Regions from separate parts of the Barnesiella sp. ET7 genome, predicted to be linked through region 1. Evidence: riboswitches for the same ligand, from Rfam matches in the RefSeq annotation. Region 1 holds a riboswitch; each other region holds the start of a gene.
The links. A riboswitch is a leader RNA that binds a small molecule or an ion and turns the genes downstream of it on or off. The one in region 1 is predicted to bind cobalamin.
Positions count from the first base shown of each region.

Region 2: linked by a shared signal. The riboswitch ahead of NW211_RS05300 (leucine-rich repeat protein) and the one ahead of NW211_RS03060 (anaerobic ribonucleoside triphosphate reductase) in region 1 are both predicted to bind cobalamin.
Region 3: linked by a shared signal. The riboswitch ahead of NW211_RS03990 (DUF5074 domain-containing protein) and the one ahead of NW211_RS03060 (anaerobic ribonucleoside triphosphate reductase) in region 1 are both predicted to bind cobalamin.
Region 4: linked by a shared signal. The riboswitch ahead of NW211_RS05315 (TonB-dependent receptor) and the one ahead of NW211_RS03060 (anaerobic ribonucleoside triphosphate reductase) in region 1 are both predicted to bind cobalamin.

Region 1 is NZ_JANRHM010000003.1:137,653-140,774, reverse strand. It holds gene queA (tRNA preQ1(34) S-adenosylmethionine ribosyltransferase-isomerase QueA) at 1-578, shown strand, start outside; cobalamin riboswitch at 935-1,143, shown strand; gene NW211_RS03060 (anaerobic ribonucleoside triphosphate reductase) at 1,196-3,122, shown strand, end outside.
Region 2 is NZ_JANRHM010000006.1:106,484-109,605, reverse strand. It holds gene NW211_RS05305 (cell surface protein) at 1-1,084, shown strand, start outside; cobalamin riboswitch at 1,116-1,306, shown strand; gene NW211_RS05300 (leucine-rich repeat protein) at 1,451-3,122, shown strand, end outside.
Region 3 is NZ_JANRHM010000004.1:150,201-153,322, reverse strand. It holds gene NW211_RS03995 (LamG-like jellyroll fold domain-containing protein) at 1-1,084, shown strand, start outside; cobalamin riboswitch at 1,311-1,507, shown strand; gene NW211_RS03990 (DUF5074 domain-containing protein) at 1,765-3,122, shown strand, end outside.
Region 4 is NZ_JANRHM010000006.1:111,737-114,858, forward strand. It holds gene NW211_RS05315 (TonB-dependent receptor) at 1-1,179, opposite strand, end outside; cobalamin riboswitch at 1,291-1,491, opposite strand; gene NW211_RS05320 (DUF4492 domain-containing protein) at 1,673-1,942, shown strand; gene NW211_RS05325 (cytochrome ubiquinol oxidase subunit I) at 1,939-3,122, shown strand, end outside.

The DNA of each region.
Region 1 (3,122 bases):
CCTATATCACCCGCCCGGTCGAGGAGCTCGATGCCGAGCGTTATCAAAATATCTTTGCTCGCCACGAAGGGGCCGTGGTTACTCCCGCTGCCGGGCTCCACTTCAGCCGTGAGCTGTTGAAGCGCATGGAGATCAAGGGCATCGACTACGGTTTCCTCACCCTTCACTCGGGTCTGGGTAACTTCCGTGAAATCGATGTCGAAGACCTCACCAAGCACAAAATGGACTCGGAGCAACTGATTGTAACTCCCGAGTTGGTCGAGCTCGTCAACCACGCCAAGGATGGCGGCCACAAGGTGTGCGCCGTGGGTACCTCGGTGATGCGGGGTATCGAGAGTGCGGTCAGCACCGGCGGCCACATGAAGACCTACGACGGCTGGACCAACAAGTTCATCTTCCCGCCCTACGACTTTACGGTAGCCACCAGTCTGGTGACCAACTTCCACATGCCGCTTTCGACCATGCTGATGATGGTAGCGGCATTCGGCGGATATGAAATTGTCCTCGAGGCCTACGATGCTGCCCTCAAGGAGGGGTATCGTTTCGGTGCCTATGGCGACGCCATGCTCATTCTGTAATTGGTAAGATATCAGGGACGCTCTTGTCCCGGAAGATACAGAGAACCTTGTTGCACCTTGGGGACAAACGGTGCGGCAAGGTTCTCTCTCTTATAGAGAGATTACTATCTCGCCTTTTTTATTATGTTGCTGGAATAGATAACAATTTGGTTGATTCGATTGGATATCCGATTGAACAATGGAATAGATGCCTTTTTTGCTGTTTTATAGCAGTATAGTTTCCATATGGGAGTTGGTATAGGCCTCTATTCGTTGCTGGTTTTAGGAAACTTTTTTCTATTCTGGTTTTCAAAAGTTTCCCGAAAAAGGAAACTTTTGTCTCGAAATTTGTTGTTTGGTTATCGCGAATTTGTGTAACTTTGTACCCGCATTCCGGTTCGGCCCCGTTGTACGATGGTGTCGATAAAAAGGGAATCGGGTGAGAATCCCGAGCAGTCCCGCTGCTGTAATTCCTGTGAAAGTCCCGTGACACGAGCCACTGACGAGAATCTGTTTCTGTAATGTCGGGAAGGCGTCATCGGGGCAGGGAAGAGCCAGAAGACCTGCCGGAGTGAGAGAGAAGCAAAAGGACGTTCGAGGAGACGTCCGCAGTATCCAACCCTAAACAACTTATCAACATGGATTATGCAGGCATTACCATTGCCAAGCGCGATGGTGCCCAAGAGAGTTTCTCGATTGCCAAAATCGAGCGGGCTATTGCCAAGGCCTATCGGGCCGATGGTATCGACGACGAAACTGCGGTGAAACAGATTGCCGGCGAGGTGGCCGCCGCCATCGACAAGAGCGAGATTTCGGTCGAGGAGATTCAAGATCTGGTCGAGCGCCATCTGATGCGGCGCAACCCTTCGGTGGCCAAGCGCTTCATCATCTATCGCGAGTGGCGCACCAAGGAGCGCGAGAAACGCACCTCGATGAAGCAGGTGATGGACGGCATCGTGGCTGTCGAGAAGAACGACGTGAACCTGAGCAACGCCAACATGTCGTCGCATACGCCGGCCGGGCAGATGATGACCTTCGCCTCGGAGGTGACCAAGGATTACGCCTATAAGTATCTGGTGGGGGTGCGCTACGGGCGGGCGCACCGCGAGGGCGACATTCACATCCACGACCTCGACTACTATCCCACCAAGACGACCACCTGCGTGCAGTACGACCTGGAGGATATTTTCAACCGCGGTTTCCATACCAAAAACGGAACCGTGCGCACGCCTCAGTCGATACAGAGCTACGCCACGCTGGCCACTATCGTGTTCCAGACCAACCAGAACGAGCAGCACGGCGGGCAGGCCATCCCGGCTTTCGACCACTTCATGGCACCGGGGGTGCTGAAGAGTTTCCGCAAACATCTCGAGACGGCCATCGACTTCATCTTGCGCCTGCATGGCGAGAGCGACCATCCGTCGCTGCGAGAGGCGATAGCCGACTCGGTCGCCTCGATAGCCGATACGGAGGTGCAACAGGCTGCACTGGCCGACCGCCTGCAGACTCTGGGCCTGACTCTCTCGGCCAATGAGTTGCGCACCGCCTGGACACAAAGCTACGAGACTACCCGCAAGGATACCCACCAAGCCATGGAGGGGTTGGTGCACAACCTCAACACCATGCACTCGCGGGGTGGCAACCAGGTGGTTTTCAGTTCGATAAACTACGGTACCGATACCTCGCCCGAGGGGCGCATGGTCATACGCGAGCTGCTCTCGGCTACAACCGAGGGGTTGGGCCACGGCGAGGTGCCGGTCTTCCCGATACAGATTTTCAAGGTGAAGAATGGGGTATCGTACAGCGACGAGGATTATGCTGCGGCGATGGCCGACTTCGAGGGGGCGATGGCGGGACGTATCCCATTCAAGGCGCCCAACTTCGACCTGCTGCTCGAGTCGTGCCGGACCACGGCCACTTCGCTCTTTCCCAATTTCGTATTTCTCGATACCGACTACAACCGGAACGAACTTTGGCGGGCCGACGACCCCGACCGCTTCCGCTACGAGGTGGCCACGATGGGTTGCCGTACCCGGGTGTTTGAAAACCTGCACGGTGCGAAGAGTTCGTGGGGGCGGGGCAACCTCTCCTTTACCTCGATGAATATGCCGCGCCTGGCCATCGAGGCGCGTCGCGAGGCCGAAGAGCTGCACCCCGACGGCGACAAGCACGCCATCCGCCGCGAGGCCCGTATCCTCTTTCTCGAGAAGGTGCGCACCACCGCCTCGATGATTGCCGAGCAGTTGCACGAGCGGTACGAGTATCAGCGCAAGGCTCTCGCCCGTCAGTTCCCTTTCATGATGGGTAACGACGTGTGGAAGGGTGGCGGACGGCTGAATCCCGACGATGAGGTGGGCGACGTAATCAATAGCGGTACGCTGGGCATCGGTTTTATCGGCGGCCACAATGCCATGTGTGCCATCTACGGCGAGGGGCATGCCCGCAACGAGGAGGCCTGGCAGACGCTCTACGATGCCGTGATGGTGATGAACAACGTGGTCGAGGAGTACAAGAGCCGCTATGGGCTCAACTACTCGGTACTGGCCACGCCGGCCGAGGGTCTCT
Region 2 (3,122 bases), on a different contig from region 1:
GAGCCTCACGCTTCACCCCGAGTTCAGCGGGGAGCGCTATGAGTGGAAGCTCTCCTACGAATCGACGGCGGTCGACTCGCTCGTGGCCACCACCCGCGACTATACCTTCGTGGCCTACGAGACCGGTACCTACTGGCTGAAGCTGAACATCTACGACTCGGCCAACCCTGTCGAACACCTCATGCAGATTGTGGTCCGCCAGGAGGAGGTAGCTTACAGCCCCTACATCACCCGGGTGCATGAGTATCGCCCGGCTCCGGGGCAGTTTGTCAACGAGCTGCCCGAGTATAGCGAGGGCGATACCGAGGAGACCATGCGGCAGAAGGCCGAGGACTGTCTGGCCTACAATGCCGGTACGATGGTGTCGCTGGGCGGTTACGGCGGTTATATCGTCGTGGGATTTGACCATACGATTGTCAACCGTCCCGGCGAATACGACTTCAAGGTCTTGGGCAATGCCTTCTACTCCACGGGCAAACCCACTGCCGCATCGGGCGGCAGCAGCGAGCCCGGTATCGTGATGGTATCGGTCGATGTCAACGGCAACGGCCTCCCCGATGACGAGTGGTACGAACTGGCCGGCAGTGAATATCACAAGGAAGAGACGGTGAAAAATTACGGAATCACCTATTACCGCCCCGACGAAAACAAGACTCCGGTGCCCGGTACCGATACCAGCGTGACCGACTCGACCTATGTGCGCTGGACCGACAACCAGGGCGGGACCGGCTACGTGTCGAAGGTCGTTTTCCACAAGCAATCCTATTACCCGCAGTGGCTCTCCGACGAGACGCTCACGTTCGAGGGCACCCGCTTGCCCGACAATGCCATCGACGAGAGCGGCGACGGCTCCTATTATGTGCTCTATGCCTACGACTGGGGGTATGCCGACAACCACCCCAACGACAGCGAGAAGTCTAACTTCAATATCGATTGGGCGGTCGATGCCGAGGGTAATCCCGTGCATTTGCAGGGCATCGACTTTATCAAGATCTATACCGGTGTCAATCAGTTCAACGGCTGGTTGGGCGAGTGCTCGACCGAGGTGGCCGGAGTGACCGATTTGCACATCGCGGAAAAGTAAGAAAAAGAGAGATAGAATAGTAAGAATAAAATAGCGTATAGTGCGCACCGGTTCGGCCCGTTGAAGGCCGATTAAAAGGGAATCGGGTGTGAGTCCCGAACAGTCCCGCTGCTGTGAACTCCATCGAAAAGGAGCCGAGAGACAAGTCACTGATCCGTGCGATTGGGAAGGCCTCGGCTGCCGGAGTGAGTCAGAAGACCTGCCGTGCGTATTGTCCCGATAGCTTGCGAGGTATGAGCTGTGGCAAAAAACGATTCCGGGCCGGCAGGCCGGAGGCGGTTCCATGGGCAGGGGTAAACCATATCTTGCAAGTATTGAAATGGCAAAAACGATTGTTCAATTTTAATACTTAAAGATTTAACCGAAATGAAAAAGATTTATGTTTTCATGCTTTTGCTGTTTGCGGTGATGCAGTTGCCGGCACAGATACTTGTGCAGGGGCGGCCGCACCCTACCGCCGTGCAGCAGGTATCGCCTCGGGCTATTACCGATGGAACCTTCACGATGGAAATGATTGAAAACTGGACCGGCGAGGGCGCCAACCGGGCGGCTCTGGCGGTGCAGTGGAATGTCGACGGCGAGGAGAGTGCCCTGGTGTGGGGCTTCCGCTGGGACGGCGAGGCTACCGGCGCCACCATGATTACGGCCATTGCGGCAGCCGACCCGCGGTTTGTCATTGCCTCGGAGTCGGGCACGGCGTTCGGCAGCACGGTCTCGGGCTTAGGCTACGATGTGAACAAGAGCGGCGATTTTGCCATCGTCAAGGATGGTGAGGTGCGGCAGGCCAACGAGTTGGGATTGATACCCATGTCGGGCTACTCCTACGACGGGTGGAGCTGTACCGACCCCGAGGACTATTGGCAGTCGGGGTGGTATCAGGGCTATTGGTCGTACTGGACGAAGTCGGCCGATAGCGATTCGTGGTATTACAGCAACATGGGAATCTCGGGCCGTAAGCTCACCGACGGGTGTTGGGACGGTTGGAATTTCTCGGCCGGCATGCAGTCGTATGACTGGAAACCGCTGGCCGCTGCCGCCAAGAACGGGCTCACCGAACCCTCGATAAAGAGTCAGCCCGAGAGCCTGGTGGTGTCGCCGGGCGAGCCGGCCGCTTTTGTGCCGGTATTCCGGGGCGACAGCCTCACCTATCAGTGGTATAAGGACAAGGTCGCCATCGAAGGGGCCGTGAAGGCTGTCTACTCGATAGCGTCGGCTACGACGGCCGATGCCGGCAGCTACTATTGTGTGGCCGGAAACCGGCTGGGCTCGGTATCGACCGACCCGGTCACTCTCACCGTGGGCGAAAAGGCCGTGGTGGCCATTCCGGGCGAGGCTCCCCACACGGCAGTCATCATGTATGACGACTCGTATGCAACCTTTTCGGGCTCCTTGACCATACCCGCCACGGTCGAGCTCGATGGCCAATCCTGTACGGTGACCGCCATCGGCGACATGGCTTTCATGGGGTGTACCAAACTGACTTCGATAGAGCTCCCCGCCACGGTGCAGACGATAGGCGAGGGGGCTTTCTACGGCTGTACGGGGCTGACCGCCGTGGAGCTGCCCGAGTCGGCCGCCACGATTGGAGCCGAAGCCTTCGGCGGTTGTACGGCACTGACTACGCTCACGACAAACGAAAATCTCAAGACTCTGGGACGCTCGGCCTTTGCCGGCTGTACGGCTTTGACCGCCGTAGCGTTGCCCGACGGTCTGACTACCATAGAGGCTCTGGCTTTCAACGGCTGTGCCAAACTGTCTTCGGCCTCGCTGGGCCATTCGCTCACGCAGGTAGGCGACTCGGCCTTCTTCGGCTGCTCGGCTCTGGCTGCGGTGGAGCTTCCGGCTACGGTGACACGGGTGGGCGATTATGCCTGTTACGGTTGCAGTGCCTTGCAGAGCCTGACCCTGTCCGGGCAATCGGCTTTGCGCGAAATCGGGAAATATGCCTTTGCCGAGACGGCCATCGCCTCGGTGTCGCTGCCCGACGGGGTGACCTCGCTGGGCAGCCATGCCTTCAGCAAGTGCGCTTCGCTCACGA
Region 3 (3,122 bases), on a different contig from region 1:
CGGCATGTGGAGCAACGACGGCGACCTCTTCTTCACGGGCTCGTCGGCTGCCGAAGCCGGTACCTTCTGGGAGATGCCCAACATCACCCCGATGCCCGACGGCCGATGGCTGTTCACCGTCACGCCGCTCAACACATCGCAAGGTGTTCACACCCTGTACTGGACGGGCTCGATTGCCGCCGATGGAAAGTTTGTGCCCGATGCCGATTCTTCGCAACCGCGTCTGGTCGAACTGAACTCCCGCGACGGCTTCGGTCTCTTGTCGCCCACCATCTATCGGCACAACGACAAGGTGATTTCCCTGGGCATTGTCCCCGACAAGTTGTCGTCGGTCTCCAACTGGAACCTGGGTTGGGCTCACTGCTATTCGTTGCCTCGCGAGTGGTCTATTGCTGAGGACGGCTCGCTGTCGCAGAAACCTTATGAGGGGTTGACCGGGTTACGCACCACGACCACCTTTACCCGCACGGGGTTCGACCTGAACGGTACTCTCGACCTCTCGCCTGTGAGCGGACGCTCGGTCGAGATATGCGGCACATTCGAGGTGGGTGCCTCCGACTTCGGTTTCCACATCTTCAAGAGCGGCAGTGCCAAGGCCGTTGTTTCGTACACTCCGGCAACGGGTGAACTCGTGGCCGACTTCAGCGCCCTGCCTCGGTTGACCAACGACGCCGGCGTATACGACGGTGTCTATCGTTGCATCTTGCCCGAGCGTCCGGCCGTGGGGAGTGAGCTGAAGATAAATATCTTTATCGACCACTCCATCCTCGACATCTTCGTGAACGACAAGTGGGCTACCTCCATCCGTGTCTTCCCCACCGAAGCCGATGCCAACGGCATCGAAGCCTTTGCCTCGGCCACGACCCGGGTAAAGGAGCTGAATGCCTGGATACTCGAGGGGCAATCGGCGAGTTCGGGCATCGAGTCTGTGGTCTCCGACTGTGTGGATTCGGGAAGTGCCCGTGTCGATGTCTTCAATTTGCAAGGCATGAAGGTGCGGGCCAACGTACCTCGGGAGGTTGCTGCCGAGAATCTGCCGAACGGTTTCTACATTATCGGCGGCCAGAAGGTTCTGGTAAGATAAGTTTGGCAGTATAGAAAAAAATGGAGCCGGTGTAGGAGAGAACCGGCAAAACTTCTTCAGAGAAACTCATGAGCGCATACAGCCGCATCTCGGCTATATGCGCTCATGCTTTTTTTGTGGGGGGAGTGTGTTGTCAAGACCGCTGAGGATAAAGACTATAAGCTGCACCATATACAATCTGTTTGAAGTAGGAAGCGAAAAAGTTATCTTTCTCCAGAAAAAAATACTAATTTTACAGCCGATTGGTTCCAAAAGGCCCGCCGGGCCTCGAGGATTAAAAGGGAATCGGGTGAAAATCCCGGACAGTCCCGCTGCTGTGAAGCTCCGCCAACCGCTCGAATTCTATACGCCACTGATTGCAATATCGGGAAGGCCTCGAGTGGGGAGTCAGTCAGAAGACCTGCCGTCAGTTTTTGTTTTTAATCGAGCCCGTGGACAGGACGGTTAAATGTACGACGTAAATGCTATATACTTTTTTCAGGCTTTTCGAGCCATTCATAACCCGTGTCGGGGTGCTGTGTAAACCTGTTGGGGCATCTGCCCGGGAACAGGCAGGCACGACGCGTTGCCGTCTTGACAATATGGCAACGGCCGGGCTTGCCGTCTCTTCTCCGGCCCGGGACCTTGTTTTGCAAATTTTCAACAACTTGTTAAATAATAGATTTTTATCCAAAAGTAGAATGATGAAAGTAAGAAAGATGTGGGGCGTGCTGCTGGTAGCGGTAGCTCTGATTATGGGCAGTTGCTCGAAAGAGAGTGAAGAACCGATGCCCGACCCGAAGTTTGAGTGGACAACGGCTGTTGCAACCGATGTGCCGGTATTTGTGGTTCCCGATACCCAAGTAGAGATTGCCTATGCGGCAGAGCATGTGCAGTCGGTCAAGACCGAATCGCTGCCCGCCGGGTGGAGTGCAACGGTCGACCAGGATGCCCGGAAAATCGAAATCTCGGCCATGGCCGATGCCGAAACAAAAGCTACGCTCACCGTCACGGTAGCGGGCGCAGGCGGGAAGAACCTTTCGCAAAAGGTGGAGCTGTATTGTCTGAATGCCTTTGACGACCCGGCCGGGGTCTTTGTGCTCAACGAGGGGAACATGACTACCGAGAACGGCTCGCTCACCTGGATTTCGCCCGAGGGGTATGTGGTGGCCGATGCCTACAAGACGGTCAACGGTACCGAGCTGGGCAACGTGGCACAGGACATGGCATTCTGTAACGGCAAGGTCTATATCATCTCGCAGAACGGCAACAAGAACCCCAACGGCACGGTGTTCGAAAACGACGGCATGCTGGTGGTGGCCGATGCCCACACCTTGAAGCGGACGGCCGCCTACACGAACGACGACCTGCAGGGGCTCGACTGGCCCACGCATATCGCCGTGCTCGACGAGCAGCATCTCTATATCCGCGACAACGCCGGTATCTACCGTTTCGACCCCACGGCCAAGTCGCTGACCTTCGTGACCGGTTCGGACGGTGCGCCGAAGAGCCGCTTCGTGACGATGGGAGGCAAGGCCTACACCTTCAAGTCGGGCTATTTGAGCAAGATTCTCGAGCTCTCGACCGAGAGCGATGCCGTGACGTCGATTTCGTTCCCGTACAGCATCCCCTGCATGATCAACCGTGTGCTGGGCATTCAGGGCGCCGACGACGGCCGGATGTGGGTGATGACCTCTACCTCGACGACCGTAGGCTCGGGACAGATTGCCATCGGCAAGTTCAACCTGTCGGACCGCTCGATGATTCAGCGCCGCATAGGCGTTGAACCGGCCGTGGGTTCGTCGGGCGAGGCCTTCGCCGCCTATGGCAACAACCTCTACTATGCCGATGGGGTGACGGTCTACTGTCTGCCTTTCGACGAGAGCGAAGATCTCAAGGCCGACTCGGGTCTCGAGGCCGAGCAATGGATGGTCGACCTCTCTGCTCTGGACAAGAACGCCGGCATCCGTTACAACGGACTGGGCGTGCACCCCAAGTCGGGACGTGTCTACATCAATACCCTCAAATCGTATGCCCTCTTCGGGCAGAACCAGATCTG
Region 4 (3,122 bases), on a different contig from region 1:
CCGGTCGGCCAGCGAGAAGGCGGTAGCGGCCGAAATCCAGTGGGTGTAGCGGCTGGCCGAGAGGTACTCCGACAGGCCGTTCCACTGCATGTCGTAGGCCACCGACACGTCCCAGTTGCGGAGTATCGAATACTTGTTGGCCAATGACACGTAGACCTCGCGCTGCTTGTACTGGTTGTCGACCCGCATCAGCTTGTCGTCGTTGTTCACATAGTGGGTATAATCGAACGCATACTTGGCATTGACCTTGAGGCTGTACTTGCGGGTAATATCCTGCTGATAGACGCCTTGCACGAAGGTGTTGCGGTCCCACAACCGCTCGCCGTTGCGCCACACGTTGTTGACGATGGCGCCGGGGATACCCCGCTCGGAGCTGTAATGGTAGACGTAGGCTTTCCAAAAACCGTTGGAGAGATAGCCCTGCAGACCGCCCTCGAAACGCACGGCATCGATGTCGCCGTTTTGCCGGGTAGCCGTGGTGTCGTAGGCCACCTCGCCCGAGGGGGTAACCCGCTTGTAACGGAATTTGTACTTACCGCTCGAGTTGGTCCACTCGCTGTTGAAGGTCATGCTCACGCTCTCGCTGAGCTTGTATTCGAAGAGCACCGAGGGGTTGACCAAGTCGAACGACCCCGTTTTGAACGAGGCCTTCAGGTGCGACTTCTCACCCGGCTTGAACTTGGGCCGACGGGTGGTGAGGTAGATGGAACCGGCCGAGCCGAACTCACGGGCCGACTGGAATATCTCGCTCTTCTGCCCGTTGTAGAGCGAAATCTCCTCGATGTTCTCGAGCGAGAATTTCCCCAGGTCCACCTGGCCGTTCTGAGCATTGCCCAACTGGATACCGTTGTAATATACCCCCATGTGGTTGGTACCCATGCTGCGGATGTTGACGGTCTTCAAACCGCCCACTCCACCGTAATCCTTAATCTGAATACCCGAAAAGTAACGTATGGCATCGGCCACCGAAAAACTGTTGAGAGCCTGTAACTCCTTCCCTGCAAGTTTCTGTGAGGGTATCACCTCGCTATACCGGTTGGCCGTGACCATTACCTCGCCCAGCGACCGGGTCTGTATCGAGTCGGTCGACGAAGTCTCATCGGCCCACACCCGCACGGGCAGAGCAGCCAGTACCCCAATCGCACACACAAACGATACCCAACGACAAAGTCTTTCCATCGGACTATTTTTTAACAGCCTCGGAGCGGGTTCTTTCGATACAAGTCGGTGTAAACAGACGGACGCGTGTAGGCCACCCTTCCGCAGATTCACAAGCTCTACCCCCCGAAAGCTAATGACTAAAAGCATGGCAGGTCTTCTGACTTACTCCGGTAACCGAGGCCTTCCCAATCGTCATAATCAGTGGCTTTCAAGTATTCTCGGCACCTCTACGGGAGCTTACAGCAGCGGGACTGTTCGGGATTTTCACCCGATTCCCTTTTCATTCTACGCCCCGGACGGGGTTTCGAAACCAATGCGTGACAAAGGTAACACAAATTATTGATACTGTTCTATTTTTTCTTGGAAATTATTCCAAACCAAACCTGCACCCCAATCGTTACTTGTGAAAAAAGTATTGATTCGTAATAAAAAATAACGGTTATAAATTTGTATCAATCACAAATTTTACCGAATATTGCGAAAATTTTCTTCATCTACATACAATACACTTATGGAAGAAAACCAAACCTTGAAAAACGACAATTTCGTAGTGCGCGTATGGCGATTCTACCTTGAAGGATTCCGATCGATGACCTTGGGAAAAACACTTTGGGCAATCATTCTTATCAAACTGTTCATCATGTTTTTTATCCTGCGGCTCTTCTTTTTCCCCAACATTTTGCAAAAAGAGTTCGATACCGACGAGGAGCGGGCCAATGCCGTCATCGAAAATCTCACCAATACCAATAATTCTCAACAACAACAATCACAGGAGTTATGAACGATCTTTTCACGCTCGTAGACTGGTCGAGGGCACAATTTGCACTCACCGCTATTTATCACTGGCTGTTTGTCCCCCTCACGCTGGGGTTGGGCATAATCGTCAGTATCATGGAAACCATCTACTACCGTACCGGCGACGAACGATGGAAAACCATTACCAAATACTGGATGACCCTCTTCGGCGTCAACTTCGCCATCGGGGTGGCAACCGGTATCATTCTCGAGTTCCAGTTCGGTACCAACTGGTCCAATTACAGCTGGTTCGTGGGCGACATTTTCGGGGCGCCGCTCGCCATCGAGGGCATCATGGCCTTCTTCATGGAGGCGACCTTCATCGCCGTCATGTTCTTCGGCTGGAACAAAGTGAGCAAACGGTTCCACCTGGCTTCGACCTGGCTCACCGCCATAGGGGCCTCGATTTCGGCGCTGTGGATTCTGGTAGCCAACTCGTGGATGCAATACCCCGTGGGCATGAAGTTCGACCCCGAGACTGCCCGCAACGTCATGGACGACTTCTGGGCGCTGGTACTCTCGCCGGTAGCCGTCAACAAGTTTTTCCACGCCGTATCGGCCGGCTGGGTGCTGGGCGGCATCTTCGTCGTGGGCGTGAGTGCATGGTATCTGCTTAAGAATCGCGAAAACTTCCTGGCCAAACAGAGCATCCGCGTGGGGGCCTGGGTAGGTCTGGTGGGGGCTCTCGTCGTAGCCTACACCGGTGACGGTTCGGCCTATCAGGTAGCCGACAAGCAACCCATGAAACTGGCTGCCATGGAGGGTGTCTACCACGGCAAGGAGGGGCAGGAGCTTATCGCCTTCGGTATTCTCAATCCGGCCAAGGAGTTCAACAACAACGAGAAGGAGTTTCTTTTCGACATACCTATCCCCAAACTGCTCTCAATACTGGCTACGCGCCAGGTCGACGGTTTCGTGCCGGGTATCAACGACATCATCGACGGCGGTTACCCCGACAAGAACCTCAAGGGTGAGGAGATTATCGCTCTCTCGGCTCAGGAGAAGATGGAGCGCGGCCGCCTGGCCATCGCCGCTCTGGCCGACTTCAACACGGCCCGGCAAAACAACGACACCACAGCCATGAACGAGGCCCGGGCCCGACTCGATGCCAACTACGAATACTTCGGCTACGGCTATGTCGACTCGGTCGAACAGCTCATTCCCCA